Regions from separate parts of the Lysinibacillus sp. NPDC097279 genome, predicted to be linked through region 1. Evidence: riboswitches for the same ligand, from Rfam matches in the RefSeq annotation. Region 1 holds a riboswitch; each other region holds the start of a gene.
What was found. A riboswitch is a leader RNA that binds a small molecule or an ion and turns the genes downstream of it on or off. The one in region 1 is predicted to bind cobalamin.
Positions count from the first base shown of each region.

Region 2: linked by a shared signal. The riboswitch ahead of ACIQ1H_RS22010 (FecCD family ABC transporter permease) and the one ahead of cobT (nicotinate-nucleotide--dimethylbenzimidazole phosphoribosyltransferase) in region 1 are both predicted to bind cobalamin.
Region 3: linked by a shared signal. The riboswitch ahead of ACIQ1H_RS03680 (energy-coupling factor ABC transporter permease) and the one ahead of cobT (nicotinate-nucleotide--dimethylbenzimidazole phosphoribosyltransferase) in region 1 are both predicted to bind cobalamin.

Region 1 is NZ_JBIWDA010000002.1:379,493-385,090, forward strand. Features, by position in the region: gene ACIQ1H_RS11890 (glycerol-3-phosphate dehydrogenase/oxidase) at 1-641, shown strand, start outside; gene ACIQ1H_RS11895 (alpha/beta fold hydrolase) at 643-1,563, shown strand; gene miaA (tRNA (adenosine(37)-N6)-dimethylallyltransferase MiaA) at 1,550-2,443, shown strand; gene hfq (RNA chaperone Hfq) at 2,542-2,772, shown strand; gene ACIQ1H_RS11910 (rhodanese-like domain-containing protein) at 2,868-3,170, shown strand; cobalamin riboswitch at 3,314-3,490, shown strand; gene cobT (nicotinate-nucleotide--dimethylbenzimidazole phosphoribosyltransferase) at 3,594-4,652, shown strand; gene ACIQ1H_RS11920 (trimeric intracellular cation channel family protein) at 5,121-5,598, opposite strand, start outside.
Region 2 is NZ_JBIWDA010000010.1:40,984-46,581, forward strand. Features, by position in the region: gene ACIQ1H_RS21995 (HAMP domain-containing sensor histidine kinase) at 1-497, shown strand, start outside; gene ACIQ1H_RS22000 (response regulator transcription factor) at 504-1,190, shown strand; gene ACIQ1H_RS22005 (YdhK family protein) at 1,240-1,803, opposite strand; cobalamin riboswitch at 1,981-2,176, shown strand; gene ACIQ1H_RS22010 (FecCD family ABC transporter permease) at 2,325-3,371, shown strand; gene ACIQ1H_RS22015 (heme ABC transporter ATP-binding protein) at 3,377-4,159, shown strand; gene ACIQ1H_RS22020 (hypothetical protein) at 4,261-4,431, shown strand; gene ACIQ1H_RS22025 (endonuclease Q family protein) at 4,504-5,598, shown strand, end outside.
Region 3 is NZ_JBIWDA010000001.1:763,032-768,629, reverse strand. Features, by position in the region: gene ACIQ1H_RS03695 (sirohydrochlorin chelatase) at 1-199, opposite strand, end outside; gene cobJ (precorrin-3B C(17)-methyltransferase) at 214-1,890, opposite strand; gene ACIQ1H_RS03685 ((2Fe-2S) ferredoxin domain-containing protein) at 1,894-2,265, opposite strand; cobalamin riboswitch at 2,403-2,582, opposite strand; cobalamin riboswitch at 2,841-3,024, shown strand; gene ACIQ1H_RS03680 (energy-coupling factor ABC transporter permease) at 3,167-3,913, shown strand; gene ACIQ1H_RS03675 (energy-coupling factor ABC transporter substrate-binding protein) at 3,915-4,187, shown strand; gene cbiQ (cobalt ECF transporter T component CbiQ) at 4,191-4,964, shown strand; gene ACIQ1H_RS03665 (energy-coupling factor ABC transporter ATP-binding protein) at 4,961-5,598, shown strand, end outside.

The DNA.
Region 1 (5,598 bases):
CAGGTGTACGTCCACTTATTTTCGAAAAAGGTAAAGACCCTTCTGAAATTTCGCGTAAAGATGAGATTTGGACAGCATCAAGTGGTTTGATGACGATTGCAGGTGGCAAGTTAACAGGCTACCGCCAAATGGCTGAAACAATCGTTGATAAAATCGTCAAAACTCATAAATTTAAGCATGCTAGTCCATGTATGACACGTGAACTATCTCTATCTGGTGCAAAGGGCATTAATGCCATTAATTTCCCAGATTACACTGCGTATAAAGCAAGAGAAGGTGTGCAGTATGGCCTGAACTATGATGAAGCGAAGCATCTTGTACAAAAGTATGGAACGAATGTGGACGCTTTATTTGATCAGGTGAAGTATTTACATGAGCATGGCAGTACAATGCCTCTCGTGTTACATGCGATGCTGCTCTATGGTATAGAAGCGGAAATGGTGTACACACCTTGTGATTTCTTTATTCGTCGCACGGGATTATTATACTTTGATATTGATGCAGTGAAACGATATAAGGAGCAAGTAATTCAAGTAATGCAACAGCGTTTTCACTATTCCGAATCTCAAAGAAATACCTATGTTGCGCAATTAGAACAAGCTATAATCGATGCGACAAGTTTTGCGGATGTGGAGGTGTAATATGGAAGAGCGTTATATGAAAATGTCAGATGGACATTTTGTGTTTACGCGAACATTGACGCCATCTATTCCATGCATAGGTCATATTCATATTTTACATGGCATGGCAGAGCATAGTGGTCGCTATCTAAAATTTGCTCAAAAATTATGTGGAGCAGGCTATGCAGTGACGATGCATGATCATCGTGGACATGGAGAAACGGCATCTTACAACGGCACATTAGGCTTTTTCGCTGAAAAAAATGGTTTCGATCGTGTTGTAGAAGATGCTCATGAAGTGATTGTAGCAATGCATGCTCAATTTGCAGATGTGCCATTCATCTTGTTCGGACATAGTATGGGTTCTTTCATTGCTAGAAGGTATATTCAACTTTACAGCAATGACGTGGCTAACGTTATACTTTGTGGAACAGGTAATGTCTCAACACTGCATAAGATTGGGCATTATGTAGCACAAGTATTGGCAATGCAACGAGGCAAAGAGATGGAGAGCCCTTTACTAAACAAATTGAGCTTTGGGAGCTTCAATAAGCAAGTTCCGAATGCCAAAACAGCGTATGATTGGTTATGTTCTGTAGAGCACGAGGTGCAAAAATATATTGATGATCCATATTGTGGCTTTATACCAACCAATCAATTTTTTGTTGATTTAACGGCGGGTCTTATGGTACTGAATCGAAAAAATGAGATTGAAAAAATAAACAAAAACTTACCGATCCTTTTGATAAGTGGTAGCAAGGACCCTGTTGGAGATGGTGGTCACGGTGTGTATAATGTGGCAGAGCGGTTTGCAGCAGCAGGTGTACAGGATGTTACAGTCTATTTATTTGAAGATAAGCGACATGAAATTTTAAATGAAGACAATCATCAGGCGGTTCATCAAGTTTTATTACGGTGGTTAGAAAAGTATGATACAAAATAAAATACAGCAAGCAGAGGTTGTAGCAATCGTTGGACCAACAGCCTCTGGTAAAACAGCACTGAGCATTGAGTTAGCAAAAAAGTATAATGGTGAAATTATTAACGGCGATTCCATGCAAATTTATAAAGGCCTAGATATTGGTACTGCGAAAATTACTGCGGAAGAGATGCAAGGTGTCCCACATCATTTATTAAGCTTCAAGGAGCCTACAGAATCCTTTTCGGTAGCAGATTATCAAAAATTGGTACGTGCCAAAATTAGTGAAATACAAGCACGAGGAAAGCTACCAATTATTGTTGGAGGCTCTGGGTTATATGTACAAGCCGTGCTCTATGATTTCCAATTTACCGAGGAGCAAGTAGATGAGGTAGCACGTAAGGCTTATTATGAGGAGCTAGAAAAGTTAGGTCCTGAAGCAATGCATGCAAAACTATTAGCATTGGATCCGAAAACAGCGGAAACAATTCACCCTAACAATACGCGTCGCGTCATTCGAGCGTTAGAAATGATTGAATTAAGTGGTGTTTCAAAAGCCTCTGAAGAACACAATCGAGGAGAAATCCCCCTTTATCGCCATTTGATTATAGGGCTAGGTGAAAATATGTCACGCGATGCGTTATATGATCGCATAAATCGCAGAGTAGATTTGATGATGGACAAAGGGCTGTTACAAGAAGTAAAAGGGTTGTGGCAGCAAAATATTCGAGGCGTACAGTCAATTCAGGCAATTGGCTATAAGGAAATATATGATTACTTAGATGGTCGATGCACTTTAGAAGAAGCAATTGAAAATTTAAAACAAAATTCTCGTCGCTATGCGAAAAGACAACTTACTTATTTCCGCAATAAGATGGATATTCATTTTATTGAAAAAGACTAAAAACTTTAATAATTTCTAAAAATTACTAATTGATAAATTGGGATAACATGCTACTATAGGAATGAAGAGGTAGAAAGAGAGTAGGGGAGGCGCATTCTATGAAATCAATCAATTTGCAAGATACGTTTTTGAACCATCTACGTAAAAACAGTGTTTTTGTAACTGTGTTTCTGTTAAACGGGTTCCAGCTAAAAGGAACAGTGAAATCCTATGATAACTTTACAGTATTACTAGTCGATGCTGAAAGTAAACAGCATCTCATTTACAAACACGCAATTTCTACTTTCGTTCCAGCAAAGCAAGTCGAATTTTTAGAGACAGAAGAATAGAGTCATTTTTAGGCAGCTAGTGTTACATCACTAGCTGTTTTTTTTCGTTCACGCTATAATGTAATAGGAAATTGATATATTGGAGGACTGTAAAGATGAAATCGATGGATACAACGCAATTATTAGAACAACTAGATTCGAATGAGGACTTATACATTATCGATGTGCGAGAAGATGACGAGGTAGCACAAGGTGTCATTCCAGGCGCTAAGCATATTGCACTTGGAACAATTCCTGAGCGCTTAGAAGAAATAGATAGATCTAAACCTTACATTATCGTCTGTAAAGCTGGCGGACGCTCAGCAAATGCATGTGCATATTTAGAAGCACAAGGCTTTGATGTAACAAACCTAGAAGGCGGCATGCTTGCTTATGATGGGGAATTAGAATTTAAATAATGTAGGACACAGGTATTTAACAATTCAGTTGTTAAATACCTTATTTTATTTAGTTTATACTTAATGTTGGCGGTGCAAAAAGTGCTGTCACGCAAACTTTATCCAATATTGACACGAAAAAAACTTTATCGTAAATTTAAAGTAATTACATAAAAGCATTAGGTGCCCACTATGGGAGAATAGGGAATAAAGTGAAATGCTTTAGCGGTCCCGCCACTGTAAAATGGAGTTTTATAGAAAATACCACTAGCGTTATGCTGGGAAGGTTCTATAAAATGTTGAAATTGAGCCAGGAGACCTGCCTAATTGCTTTGAATGATATAGACGATGGAAAAGTCTGTAGTTTATTTGTTATGAAATAAACTACAGGCTTTTCCATTTTTTCATTCTAAATGTAAATGATTAAAAAAAGGAGAGATGATGATGCAATTATTACAACAAACGATTCAACGCATTCAACCTACTAATAATACAATGAAGGAAACAGCTAAGGAACGTATTGATTCACTTAGCAAGCCTCCTAGCAGTTTAGGGAAACTGGAGTCGCTAGCTATACAATTAGCTGGCATTACGGGAGAACTATATCCAAAACTTGATAACAAAGTAATCATTGTTTGTGCAGCAGATCATGGTGTTTGTGAAGAAGGGGTAACATCAAATCCGCAAAATGTCACGTTTTTGCAAACATTAAATTTCCCTAAAGGGGTAACAGGCGTTTGTGCAATTGCCAAAATAACAAATGCAAAAATAGTAACGGTAGATGTTGGTGTCAAAGAGGATATACCGCTTGATGCAAAGGTGTTAATGAAAAAAATTAAGTATGGTACAGACAATATGGCAATAGGTCCGGCAATGACAAGGGAAGAAGCAATCCAGTCAATTGAAGTAGGTATTGAAATTGCAACAGCAGAAATAGCAAAAGGGGCAAATGTTCTTGGTACAGGTGAAATGGGCATCGGCAATACAACACCAAGTGCGGCTATATTATCAGTACTTCGTGGTTGTCATCCACAGGAAGTGACGGGATTCGGTGCAGGGCTTGGGGCAGGAGGAATTGAACATAAAGTAGCGGTTATTCAAATGGCAATTGAAATAAACAAACCTAATCGTCATGATGCGCTGGATATACTTGCAAAAGTGGGGGGGTTAGAAATAGGTGCGATGGCGGGTATTATCCTAGCTGCAGCTGCAAATCGTAAACCAGTTGTGATTGATGGCTTTATTTCTACAATAGCAGCACTAATAGCATATGAACTTGAACCAAAAGTACAAGACTATATTATACCTTCTCATGCCTCTGAAGAACCAGGTGCCAAAATAGCAGCCGAATTGCTAGGAGTTGAGCCGATGCTTCATATGAATATGCGATTGGGAGAGGGCTCTGGTGCAGCACTAGCCTTTCCAATTCTAGATGCAGCTTGTTCGATGATGAGCAATATGGCTACATTAGCAGAAACTATGGCGCTAGTTGAAGAGAAGTGATGGGGTATTTGAGAGGTCAAAGGTTCGAACGAGGACAAAAGAGAAAAAGTGTTAGATTGACTGGAATCAATCTAACACTTTTTTACTGCGCCGTAGATGTCCGCTGCGGCGGTGCTTTCCGCGGGCACACCGTAAGCCGCAACCGTCGCTGTCGCGTCGTTTGTTGCGTCTTACTATGCGTGCAGTTCCCGCAGGAGTCACCGCCTTCGCTCCCATCAACTCATGTTCACTTCTAATTTTTTATTTACTGCAAAAGAATGAAACTAGCCCTTTTTTTACTGCGCCGTAGATGTCCGCTGCGGCGGTTCTTTCCGCGGGCACACTGTAAGCCGCAACCGTCGCTGTCGCGTCGTTTGTTGCGTCTTACTAAGCGTGCAGTTCCCGCAGGAGTCACCGCCTTCGCTCCCATCAACTCATGTTCACTTCTAATTTTTTATTTACTGCAAAAGAATGAATAGAAGGTATTGCTTATGCTCGATTCAATTTCCGTAATGGCAAACGCCATTTCTTCATATAAGAAAGAACTCGTAATATCGTTATGACTCCGAATAATGCATATAAGAAGATGTCTCCTGGCAGTAATTCCAGTCCAATAAGTAGACCAGCTAGTGCTGCCCATACACCGTAAATTTCATCGCGGAGAACAAGTGGTTTACGTCCTGCCAATAAATCACGAACAATACCACCGCCTGAACCAGTTAAAACAGCAGCAACAATTACTGCACTAATAGGCATATTGAGTTTGACAGCGTACAATGCACCTTGTATCGCAAAAGCCGATAAACCAATAGCATCTGTGAAATTGCCCCAACGGTGCCAATGCTGTATAAGATGATGTGGAAAAATAAAAAATATTGTAATAGCAGCAATCGCAATTTGGAACATCATATCTTGCCCCCATAATGTTGTCACAGGTAGACCAATCAATAAATTACGAATGGCCCCT
Region 2 (5,598 bases), on a different contig from region 1:
TATTTGATTTAGCAAAAATGGATGAAAATGCGTTTGTCATTAACAAAGAATGTCTTCATTTGGATGACCTAGTGACAAGTATAGAGGTGAAGCTACGGCCTGCATTTCAGGAAAAACGAATCCACTTTTTTGTTCAATGTGATGAGGGATTAACATTAATGGCGGATGCAGTAAGACTAGAACAAATTATTTTGAATTTGTTAAATAATGCTTTAGCTTATTGTTCATCAGGAGATTCAACGTTCTTTATAGTGAAAAGAGACAACAACTTAATAAAAATGATTGTGAAAGATACTGGAAAGGGGATACCGAAGAAGGAATTACCTTATATTTTTGAACGCTTTTATAGAGTTGAAAAATCTCGTACGCGTGCATATGGCGGTTTGGGATTAGGTCTTGCTATTGTGAAAGAGCTTGTCCATGCACACGGAGGCGAAGTGACCGTTGTTAGTGAAGAAAACAAAGGGACTACTTTTGAATTATTATTTAAGGGGTAGGAACGAGTGAAAACATTATTATTAATTGACGATGAACCAAGAATGTTAGAGTTACTAACGCTTTATTTAGAACCTTCTTTTTATTGCATAGCCATGTCCTCGGTGAAAGATGCTTTAGACTATTTAGAAGAGCATCATGTAGATTTAGTACTGTTAGATATTATGATGCCTGATATGGACGGTTGGCAAGCATGTCAGGAAATAAGGAAGTTTTGGGATGTGCCGATCATTATGCTAACAGCAAAAGCGGAACAGGCTGATGTTATAAGAGGCTTAAATATGGGGGCAGACGACTACATGTTAAAGCCTTTCGATGAGGAGGAGTTATTAGCACGTATACATGCAGTTTTAAGAAGAACAAAAACAGAAGAAACAGTAGTTGTTTTTGAAGGGCTACGATTAAATAAAGAATCCGTTGAATTGTCTTTTCACCAAGAGGATATTCTTTTAACGCCAAAAGAATTTGCCATGTTAGCGTTATTTCTTGAATATCAAAATAAAGTTTTTTCAAGAGAACATTTAATTAATACTGTCTGGGGATATAATGTAACAATTGAAGATCGAACAATTGATTCACATATGCGTAATTTACGAGATAAACTACGGAAAAGTGGCTTCCCTGTAGAGGATTATTTACAGACAGTATGGGGAATCGGCTATAAATGGCATAAGCTAGCTGACAAAAAATATTAGACAAATAAAAAATCAACCTCTGAAGGAATAACCGTCAGAGGTTGATTTTTTATTTGGACGCTAGTTCGTCTTCTGTAACCCATTTATGATTTTTTATTTCTTCACCTGTAGTTGTTGAAGGGTAATCAATCATATAAACGGTCGTTTGGACTGCTTCATCAATGTGAACAGTGGCATTTTCCATGCCTTTCATATGCGATGCAGTTGTTTTAACTTCTGTGCCTGGAGCCAACGGGGCATCACCAGAATCTATTAATTCCTCATGTATAACCCATTTATGATTTTCTATTTTCTTTCCTCCAGTAGTCGGTTCATAGGAAACAATATAGGCGGTTGTATCATACGCCCCAACAATCGTTGCCTCTGCTCCTTCCATCCCAGACATATGTCCTTCCGTAATAACAGCAGTAGTGCCTACTGGAAATTTAGGATTTTCAGCAGTTTTTAAAGTAGAAGGAACATCACCAGAGCTTGAATGATCCATCTCTTCGCCATGATCCATTACGTCACTATTAGCAGGTTGTGACTCCACTGTATCCTCAGAGCAAGCTGAAAGTATTAGTAAAGTGATTGCCGCCATGAAACCGAGAAATAAATTTCTTTTGAATATCATATGAATTTCCTCCTTACTATTGATTGTTTTTAATGTAACAAGTAAATGTGCAGAAATTATGGATAAGGTTTTCTACGAAAATTTATATGTATGAAGTTGAAAAGAGGAAAGATTGATTCCTAGATGAAAGAAGCTATAGACTAGCATAATTATGTATGATAGAATCGTCATAATTTTAAAATTTCAGAAACTATTGGTGTGACACTTGTTAATGAGTGCCACTTAAAAGGGAAGTCGGTGTAAGTCCGACGCTGTCCCGCAACTGTAACGAGGAGTTCTATGATGTAGTAGCCACTGTGCTTTAAGGAATGGGAAGGCAATCATAGTTACGCAGAATCGAAGCCAGGAGACCTGCCAATTAGTTTATACCTGTAATGCCCACGAGGATGCAAGCAATTACGGACAATTGGTGGATACTTCTCCAACTTTGTTTAACCTAGGGTATTTCTATGCATTATTGCGTAGAATACCCTTTTTTATTGCTTCGTATTTATCATGATTGATAAGGAGTTAATAAACAAATGAACAAAAAATTTATGTACTTTTCATTGATCCTTCTTTTAGTGCTGATAGCTTCTATGACAGCTGCTATTATGATTGGATCTGTGTCAATTACACCGCTACATGTATGGAAGGTTATTTTCTCGAAAATTCCAATTTTCCCAAATACGATAGAGCCTGATTGGAGTCGCTCACAGGAGATTATTATATGGCAAATACGTGTCCCACGTGTAATACTTGCCGCCATTGTTGGAGCAGGCTTAGCTATTGCTGGCGCGGCTGTGCAAGCACTTGTCCGTAATTCAATTGCGGATCCTTATATTTTGGGTATTTCTTCAGGAGCAACAGTCGGGGCTACGGCTGTCATTATTTTAGGTGCTTTTTCATTTTTAGGTATCTACGCACTTTCAGTAGCAGCCTTTTTAGGTTCCTTTATTGCGATTGTGTTGGTATTTTTCTTATCACGTGTAGGGGGACGTATTTCTATTTTCCGTTTGCTGTTGGCGGGGATGGCGGTATCATTTATATTGTCTGCAACTTCCAATTTTATGTTGATGATGTCCAAGGAAGAGGGCGGTATAAAAGCCGTTATGTATTGGATGCTAGGAAGTCTTGCAGGCGCAAAATGGAGTAATGTAGTCATTCCAGCTATTATCTTTTTCATCGTTTTTAGTTTGTTATGGCTACATTATCGAAATTTAAATTTATTATTACTTGGAGAAGAAGCGGCAGTCACGTTAGGTGTTAATCTTCAACAATTTCGTATTCAACTGATACTACTTGTATCATTACTAACAGGTGTGCTCGTTGCAGTAAGTGGTTCCATTGGGTTTGTCGGTTTAATCATTCCACATATTGTGCGCTTAATTGTAGGATCTAATTATAAATACGTAATCCCTATTAGTGCATTATTAGGAGGGATTTTCTTAGTGTGGGCGGATGCAATTGCGCGAGTATTAATCGCACCAGAGGAAATGCCTATTGGAATCATTACTGCCTTTTGTGGCGGACCGTTTTTCATTTGGCTACTACGCCGTAACAATTATTCATTTGGTGAAGGAGATTAAAGGCTATGACATTAGAGGCGAAGCATGTATCATTCTCCATTCATGATCAGCGCATATTAGATAAAGTAAGCATTCAAATAAAAGAAAAGCAATTTGTCGGTTTAATTGGTCCTAATGGTAGTGGAAAGTCTACACTATTGAAAAATATGTATCGTTTATTAAAGCCTGAAAGTGGAACAGTTTTATTAAATGAGGAAGATATTTTTAAGCAATCAAGTAGAGTGATTGCAAAAAAATTAGCCGTTGTGAGCCAAGAAACACCTGTGTTATTTGATTTTAAAGTGAGAGATTTGGTGAGCATGGGAAGAACGCCACATAAGAAGCTTTTTGAGATGGACGATAAGGAAGACTTTAAAATTGTCAAAGAGGCATTGGCGCAAACAGGTATTACCCATCTGGAGACTCGCAGCTTTAGCTCCCTTTCTGGAGGGGAAAAAAAGAGAGTAATGGTCGCTCGTGCATTAGCACAACAGGCGCAAGTGCTTATATTAGACGAGCCAACAAATCACTTAGATATTCAGCATCAACTACAATTAATGGACTTAATTCAAACACTTCATTTAACTGTTGTTGCTGCTTTACATGATTTAAATATGGCGGCTATGTATTGTGATCAAATTTATGTTTTACAACAAGGGAGTATTGTTCATTACGGCACACCAGAGGAAGTATTAACGCCTAAACTACTGCGTGATGTTTTTGGCGTTTACGCCGATATTCAAACACACCCACTGACAGGCAAACCTTATTTAACATATGTATCTGAACAATTCACAAAAAATACATAAGTGCCAGTCACCGAAACAATTCAGAAGATTTTTGTGATTTAATTTTTGTATAGTTGTGAGATATTCGGGGAACGTTACTTTTGAAAGGATGCGTGACGAATATGGACGAGATTAAATTTGCACAATTAGATGACACACAGCTAGAAAAAATTAATGAGCTAGAAAAGAAAATTGGCGTTACTTTAATTGCTTATGATGCAGCGACGACGCCAAATCAAGGTTCAGGTTCATACGAGACGGATAATGGCACACATCAAAACCATCCATCTTAAATCATGAAAATGCCTTGCAGCAATGTAAGGTTTTTTTTTATTTTATAATGAAACAAAAAAGGAGCTGTATACATGTTTCACGACTATTATACGGATTTACATATTCACATTGGTCGAACGATGAGTGGGCGGGCAGTAAAGATTACAGGAAGTAAAACTTTAACATTATCGCGAATTTTAGAGATGGCAAGTGCAAAAAAAGGGCTCGATATAATTGGCATTATAGACTGTCATTCGCCAGAGGTACTTGCTGAGATGACGATGATGATACAACGAGGTGAACTAGAAGAGCTAACGGAAGGGGGACTTCGTTTTCAAGAAACGACGCTTATTCCAGGATCGGAAATTGAAATTTATGATAGCAACTGTCAGGGCCCGATTCATGTGCTCGCATATTTTCCAACTATCGAAGTGATGGCAGATTTTTCGAATTGGATGAAAGGCTTTATGAAAAATATTCATTTAAGTTCACAGCGTATTTATTGTGATGGACGCGTACTACAACAAAAAGTTCGGGAATTGGGAGGTCTCTTTATTCCTGCGCATGTTTTTACCCCGTTTAAAAGCTTATTTGGAAGAGGCGTTCACAACAGTTTAACTGAAGTATTCGATCCACAGCTTATAGATGCAATAGAACTTGGTTTAAGCTCTGATACCAACATGGTAAAAAACATCCGAGAAATTCAACAGTATACATTTGTAACAAATTCTGATGCCCATTCTCTTGGCAAAATTGCTCGTGAATATCAAAAATTACGACTAAAGGCAGCTAATTTTAACGAATTAAAGATGGCACTCCATGAACAGGAAGGACGTGCCATAATAGCGAATTATGGGTTAAACCCTTTGCTTGGCAAATATCATCAAACAGTATGTGCTAAATGTGGTGAACAGTTAAATGATGAAGATACCATTTGTAAGTCATGCGGAAGTTCGCAAATTGTAAAAGGTGTTGCAAGTCGAATTATTGAACTATCTGATCCAGATAGTGCTGAACGTGAGAGGCCACCGTATATTCATCAAGTACCGCTTGATTTTATACCAGGTTTAGGTCCGAAAATGATGGAGAAACTAATACGTGCATTCGGAACAGAAATGACAATACTCCATTGTATTACTACCGAGCAGCTTGCAGAAATTGTGCCACTTAAAATTGCACAGATGATT
Region 3 (5,598 bases), on a different contig from region 1:
TTACATGGACCTCTGTAGCACCCTTGTTTATACAATTCGTAATACCTTCTTCTATGTTAGGCGAGGCAAACTCCAAAAAACATGTTTCAACTAAAAAACTTTTATCAACTCGAGGTGTCATTTGCTCGATAAACGTGCGCACCTCGTCGTTTCCTGCTGCTAAACGGCTACCATGGCCAACAAATAAAATTGCTTTCATCTTTTATCTCCTCACTAATCGCCGCACGGAGCTGGCTCTACTTTTATTTTTGACGACATATCTTGATACGTAAAATGCAGTATTTTTTTCACCCGTTTGAAGTATTTGAACAAGCGTTCATTTGGATGTGCATTTGCCTTGTATTCCTCAATAATGTCTGTAATAAGTGGAATAAGCTGTTCTGGCTCTAGCCCCTCTACAACAGGCTGTGCCGCATGGGCTGTCCGCCCTACTGGCTTAGCGCCAATAAAAACATCAAATTTACTTTTTCGATAGACGATACCGATATCGTCAAACACTGCTCGATAGCACGCCATGCCACAGCCATTAAAGCCAATATTTAAAGTTTTAGGCAGCGATAATCCACCAAGCTTATCTTGAATTTCCTCTGCATATGGAATTGAATCTGCCTTCTCGCCATAACAGAAATCACAGGCTTTTAATGACAGCACATCCCCTATTGGTGCAAGTAAAAAGCCTACTGCTCTTAACTTTTCAGTAATCATCTCAGGCTCTGTCGTTGGAATTTTCAAATGAATTTGATGGTCTGGTGTATATTCCATCGTGCCTTCATCTCCCACAACTTCAGCTAACGTCATCATTTGCTGTGGCGTGAAAAATTTATTTGCTACCCCTGGACTAACAGCAAGTTCAAAAATCGACTCCATTTTTTGCTGGACTAACTTTGTTGTTGTCTTTGTGACAGTTGTTCCTTTCACCATGGCAAGTGCTGTTGCTGCCATTTCCAATGATGATTTTTCTGGTACTGTTACAGGCGCAGGTGCTACTGCAATACTACTTTTCATACGTCCTGCATTGGGATCTGCCGCAAAGTCTTGGCGTGCGGTACCTGTTTCTTGGTTCATTGCCCACGGTTCATTTTCTTCTCTTAAACGCTGATGTGGACGTAAAGGCTGTTTTTCATCTCCAAGTGTATATTTGCGCTGATAGCCACGTGGAGTAATCATTTTATTGTCATAGAAAAATGTCGATGAATTGCCAATAATTACTGTAGTTAACATGCCGATATCATGCTCGAGCATCTCTGCTAACGTTGTCATTGTTATTTCCTGACGATCTCGGTACGCACTTTTCACAAGCCCTACAGGCGTATCAGGTGATCGATATTCTAGTAAAATCCGTTGCGCTTCAACGATTTGACGTGTACGTCGACCACTTTTAGGGTTATATAAAGCAATAACAAAATCCGCCATCGCCGCAGCTTCCACACGCTTTGCAATTAAATTCCAAGGCGTTAAATGATCACTTAAACTAATCGTGCATGAATCATGCATAATCGGTGCGCCTAGCAAACTTGCACAAGAATTAATAGCAGAAATTCCTGGCACAATCTCAACTTCAATCCCTGTTGCTTCCGTCCAACCAAGCTCAATGAGGACTTCATATACAAGTCCAGCCATTCCATATACGCCCGAGTCACCACTCGAAATAACCGCAACAATATTTCCAGCCTCGGCTTGACGAACTGCTTCTTGTGCACGTGACACTTCTTCTGTCATGCCAGTACTCACAATCGACTTTGCACTTACTAAATCTTGAATGAGCTCAACATATGTTTTATAACCGATAATAAATTCACTTTGTTGCAATGCCTCTACAGCACGGGTTGTAATATGTTTGAAATCACCAGGTCCAAAGCCTACAACAAAAATCTTTCCTTTTTGCGCCATTTTCTACCCCTCTTTCACCTTGTCGATGCCTTTTATGGCTGTTGTTTGCGGGGTACGCTGCAACGTACCTTCTGTCAAAGTAAACACATGCTCACTATGTAAAGAATCATCGTTTAAATCTTTTACAAGCGTTCTACCATGCTCTACTGTTGGCACACGATACCAATTTCCCTGTGGATACGCGATTACAACACATGCATCTTTGCATCTGCCATTACAACGCGTTCTTGTTGTATGTATTTCCTTATCGAGTGCTAATTTCTCTATTTCATCTCGTATGGCCAACGTAATTTCCTCAGCCTCTTTTTTCATGCAACTACTACCATTACAAATAAAAAGATGTGTTTTCATGCCCTCTAAGTTCCAAGTTGTCATTGCTGTTCTCCCCTCATTGACTTTTAGGAAAAAGAAAAAACCTTTACTCAACATCGAAGAGTAAAGGTTTTATAGAAGCCAAAATAAAAACGAATATACACGTATCCGCTCTCGCTTCACTTCTCCCTCCGAAAAGTTTGCATATCATCAACTAAGCAGGTTTCCTGACTTAAGCTTCCTCTTACTTTCGCGCCTTCCCAAGTTTCCAGTGGCATTGCGATTTCATCAGCTATTACAGTAGCGGGGGCTGTATCGGATTTACACCGATTTCCCTATTATCTCGAAGTATTTCGAGCACTTAATGATGGATTTATAATTAAATTTTGAAATGAAATATTCATAAAAAGAGTATAAAACTGTTTCTATCATAGCCTATTATTTTTACTCTTTTCAACATTTCTTTTTTCATTTATTAGATTTTTAATAAAATTTCAACAAATATTCCGTTAAATTTGATTGATTCTCTCTTACATTTATCTGAATTTTCTAGAATGTAATTCTATTAAAAAATCTTTTAAAAAAAAAAAGAATAGCTAATGATTGGAAAAACATGTTACACTTCTTCGTGAAAACTCACAATTTCATCTTTTTTCGGTGTGAAGTGTATACATTTCGCTTAAAAGGGAAGCCGGTTTAAGTCCGGCGCGGTCCCGCCACTGTATGAGGGAATTTTATAGAAAATGTCACTGTCCAAAGGACGGGAAGGCCTATAAAATGTTGATCTTAAGCCAGGAGACCTGCCGAAAAAATCGTGATCGTTTCAACCTACGAGGATAGGTGTGCGGCTTAGCAAATGACCATTAGTATTTGCTTTTTCAGCTATGCACTTTTTCCTAGACGGAGAAGTGCTTTTTTTATTGCGCATCTTACATTCGAAAATGACTGTGAAGGAGGAATGGTTTTGAAATTTTCTTTTTGGAAACTTAGTTATTTCTTACTAGCTTTTTTACTAGTACCAAATCGAGCGTTTGCCATGCATATCATGGAAGGGTTTTTGCCGATTGAATGGGCGATTTTTTGGTGGGTCGTTTCGATTCCATTTATTATTTTAGGATTGCGTTCTATTCGTAAAACAATTGATGAAAATCCTGAAACAAAAATGATATTAGGCTTATCAGGTGCGTTTGCATTCGTTTTATCAGCACTGAAAATCCCATCAGTAACAGGAAGCTGCTCACATCCTACTGGTGTTGGTCTTGGTACGGTTCTTTTCGGGCCATTAGCAATGAGCGTAATTGGAACAATCGTTTTATTATTTCAATCTTTACTTTTAGCGCATGGTGGTATTACTACTTTAGGTGCAAATGCTTTCTCAATGGCGATTGTAGGTCCAATTATTGCATATTATGTCTTTAAAGGTTCTCAAAAAATTGGTCTTTCATTTTCTATCGCTGTCTTTTTTGCCGCGATGCTTGGGGACTTAGGTACTTATGTTGTCACTTCAGTTCAATTAGCACTAGCTTTCCCTTCTGAAGTAGGAGGCTTTATGGCATCATTCACAAAATTTGCAGGGATTTTTGCTTTAACACAAATTCCTCTCGCAATTAGTGAAGGGATTTTAACTGTTATCGTCATGAATTTCCTAAAAAAATACAACGTGAGCGAATTAAAGGCTCTTCGTGTTTTCTCAGCAAAGGAGGCACATTAAGATGAAGAAAAATATGTTACTACTTGCTGTCGTTGTGCTTTTAGCAATCATCCCCCTTTTCGTACAAAAGGGTGCAGAATTTGGTGGTGCTGACGGAGAAGCGGAAGCTGCAATCGGTGAAATTAATGCAGAGTATGAACCATGGTTTGAAAGCTTATGGGAGCCACCAAGCGGTGAAATCGAAAGCTTATTATTCGTATTACAGGCTGCGATTGGTGCTGGCTTTATCGGCTATTTTGTAGGCTATATGCGCGGCAAGCATAAGGAAGGTTAAACAATGTTACTCATTGATAAATATGCTTATATGAATAAACTAGCGACTGTTCATCCGTTAGAAAAAATGACGTTTTCCTTAGGGTTACTGCTATTATCGCTTATCGTGAAAGATGAACTTATTTCACTCATTACATTTATTGTAATGAGTGCTTTTATCATTTTATACGCAAAAATCCCCTTTTCATATTATGTAAAATTACTATTGTTACCAGGTTTTTTTCTACTATCTAGTTTAGTATCTATTTTGATTTCAATTGCGCCAAATTCAAGTATACTACCAGCACATTCCTTTGCATTTTCACTTAGTCATTGGACTTTTTTTATCGGTAATGCAAGTTTGATTACAGCACAGCAGTTATTGTTCAGTGTACTAGGTAGCATTAGTTGTTTGTACTTTTTAATATTAACAACATCGGTCCAATCTATTTGCCACGTATTACGTCAATGGCGTCTACCTGTTTTATTTGTAGAGTTAGTAGAGCTTACGTATCGATTTATTTTCATTTTTTTAAATAGCATGCAAAAAATCCATCTTGCGCAACAATCACGCCTTGGCTATCAATCACCAATGCAATGGCTTAGGTCGATTTCCATGCTCATTGCAGCTTTGTTTGCCGAAATGTTTCAACGTAGTCGCGAACTTAATAATGCGATGCAGGCACGTGGTGGCGAATCGGTCTATTGGCAAGATAGTGTACGATACAGCAAGAAAAATTGGGTTGGAATGGTTATTATTTTTTTATTCCTCATCTTATATGGAGGTTTTTTCTCATGACTGAACTTTATTTTGAGCTTCAACAGTTATCGTATGCCTATGCAGACGGTACTGAGGCACTAACAGATATTACATTACAAATTCCAAAGGGGAAAAAAATCGCCCTACTCGGTCATAATGGTGCTGGTAAATCAACATTATTCCAGCATCTAAATGGGATTTTAAAACCGACCGCTGGCAATATTACCTTTTGCAACGAAGCACTTAGCTATTCAAGAAAAGCATTATCAGCATTACGCCAACAAGTAGGCATCGTATTTCAAGATGCTGACAATCAACTTTTTTCAGGTACCGTAAAGCAAGACATCGCTTTCGGTCCATTAAATCTTGGCTGGTCACAAGAAAAAATCGAGGAAAAAATCGCCTGGGCTGTCGCACAAACAGAGGTCGAATCATTACTTGAGAAACCGATTCATTTTTTAAGTGTCGGACAGAAAAAACGTGTGGCGATGGCAGGTGTGCTCGCAATGGAACCATCTGTTTTATTATTAGATGAACCAACTGCTGGACTAGACAATTATTATGCTGCACAGCTTTTACATTATTTAGCTAAATTAGAAAATGGGCAACGAACATTTTTATTGGCGACCCATGATATTGCTTTGGCTTATGAATGGGCAGATCAAATAATTGT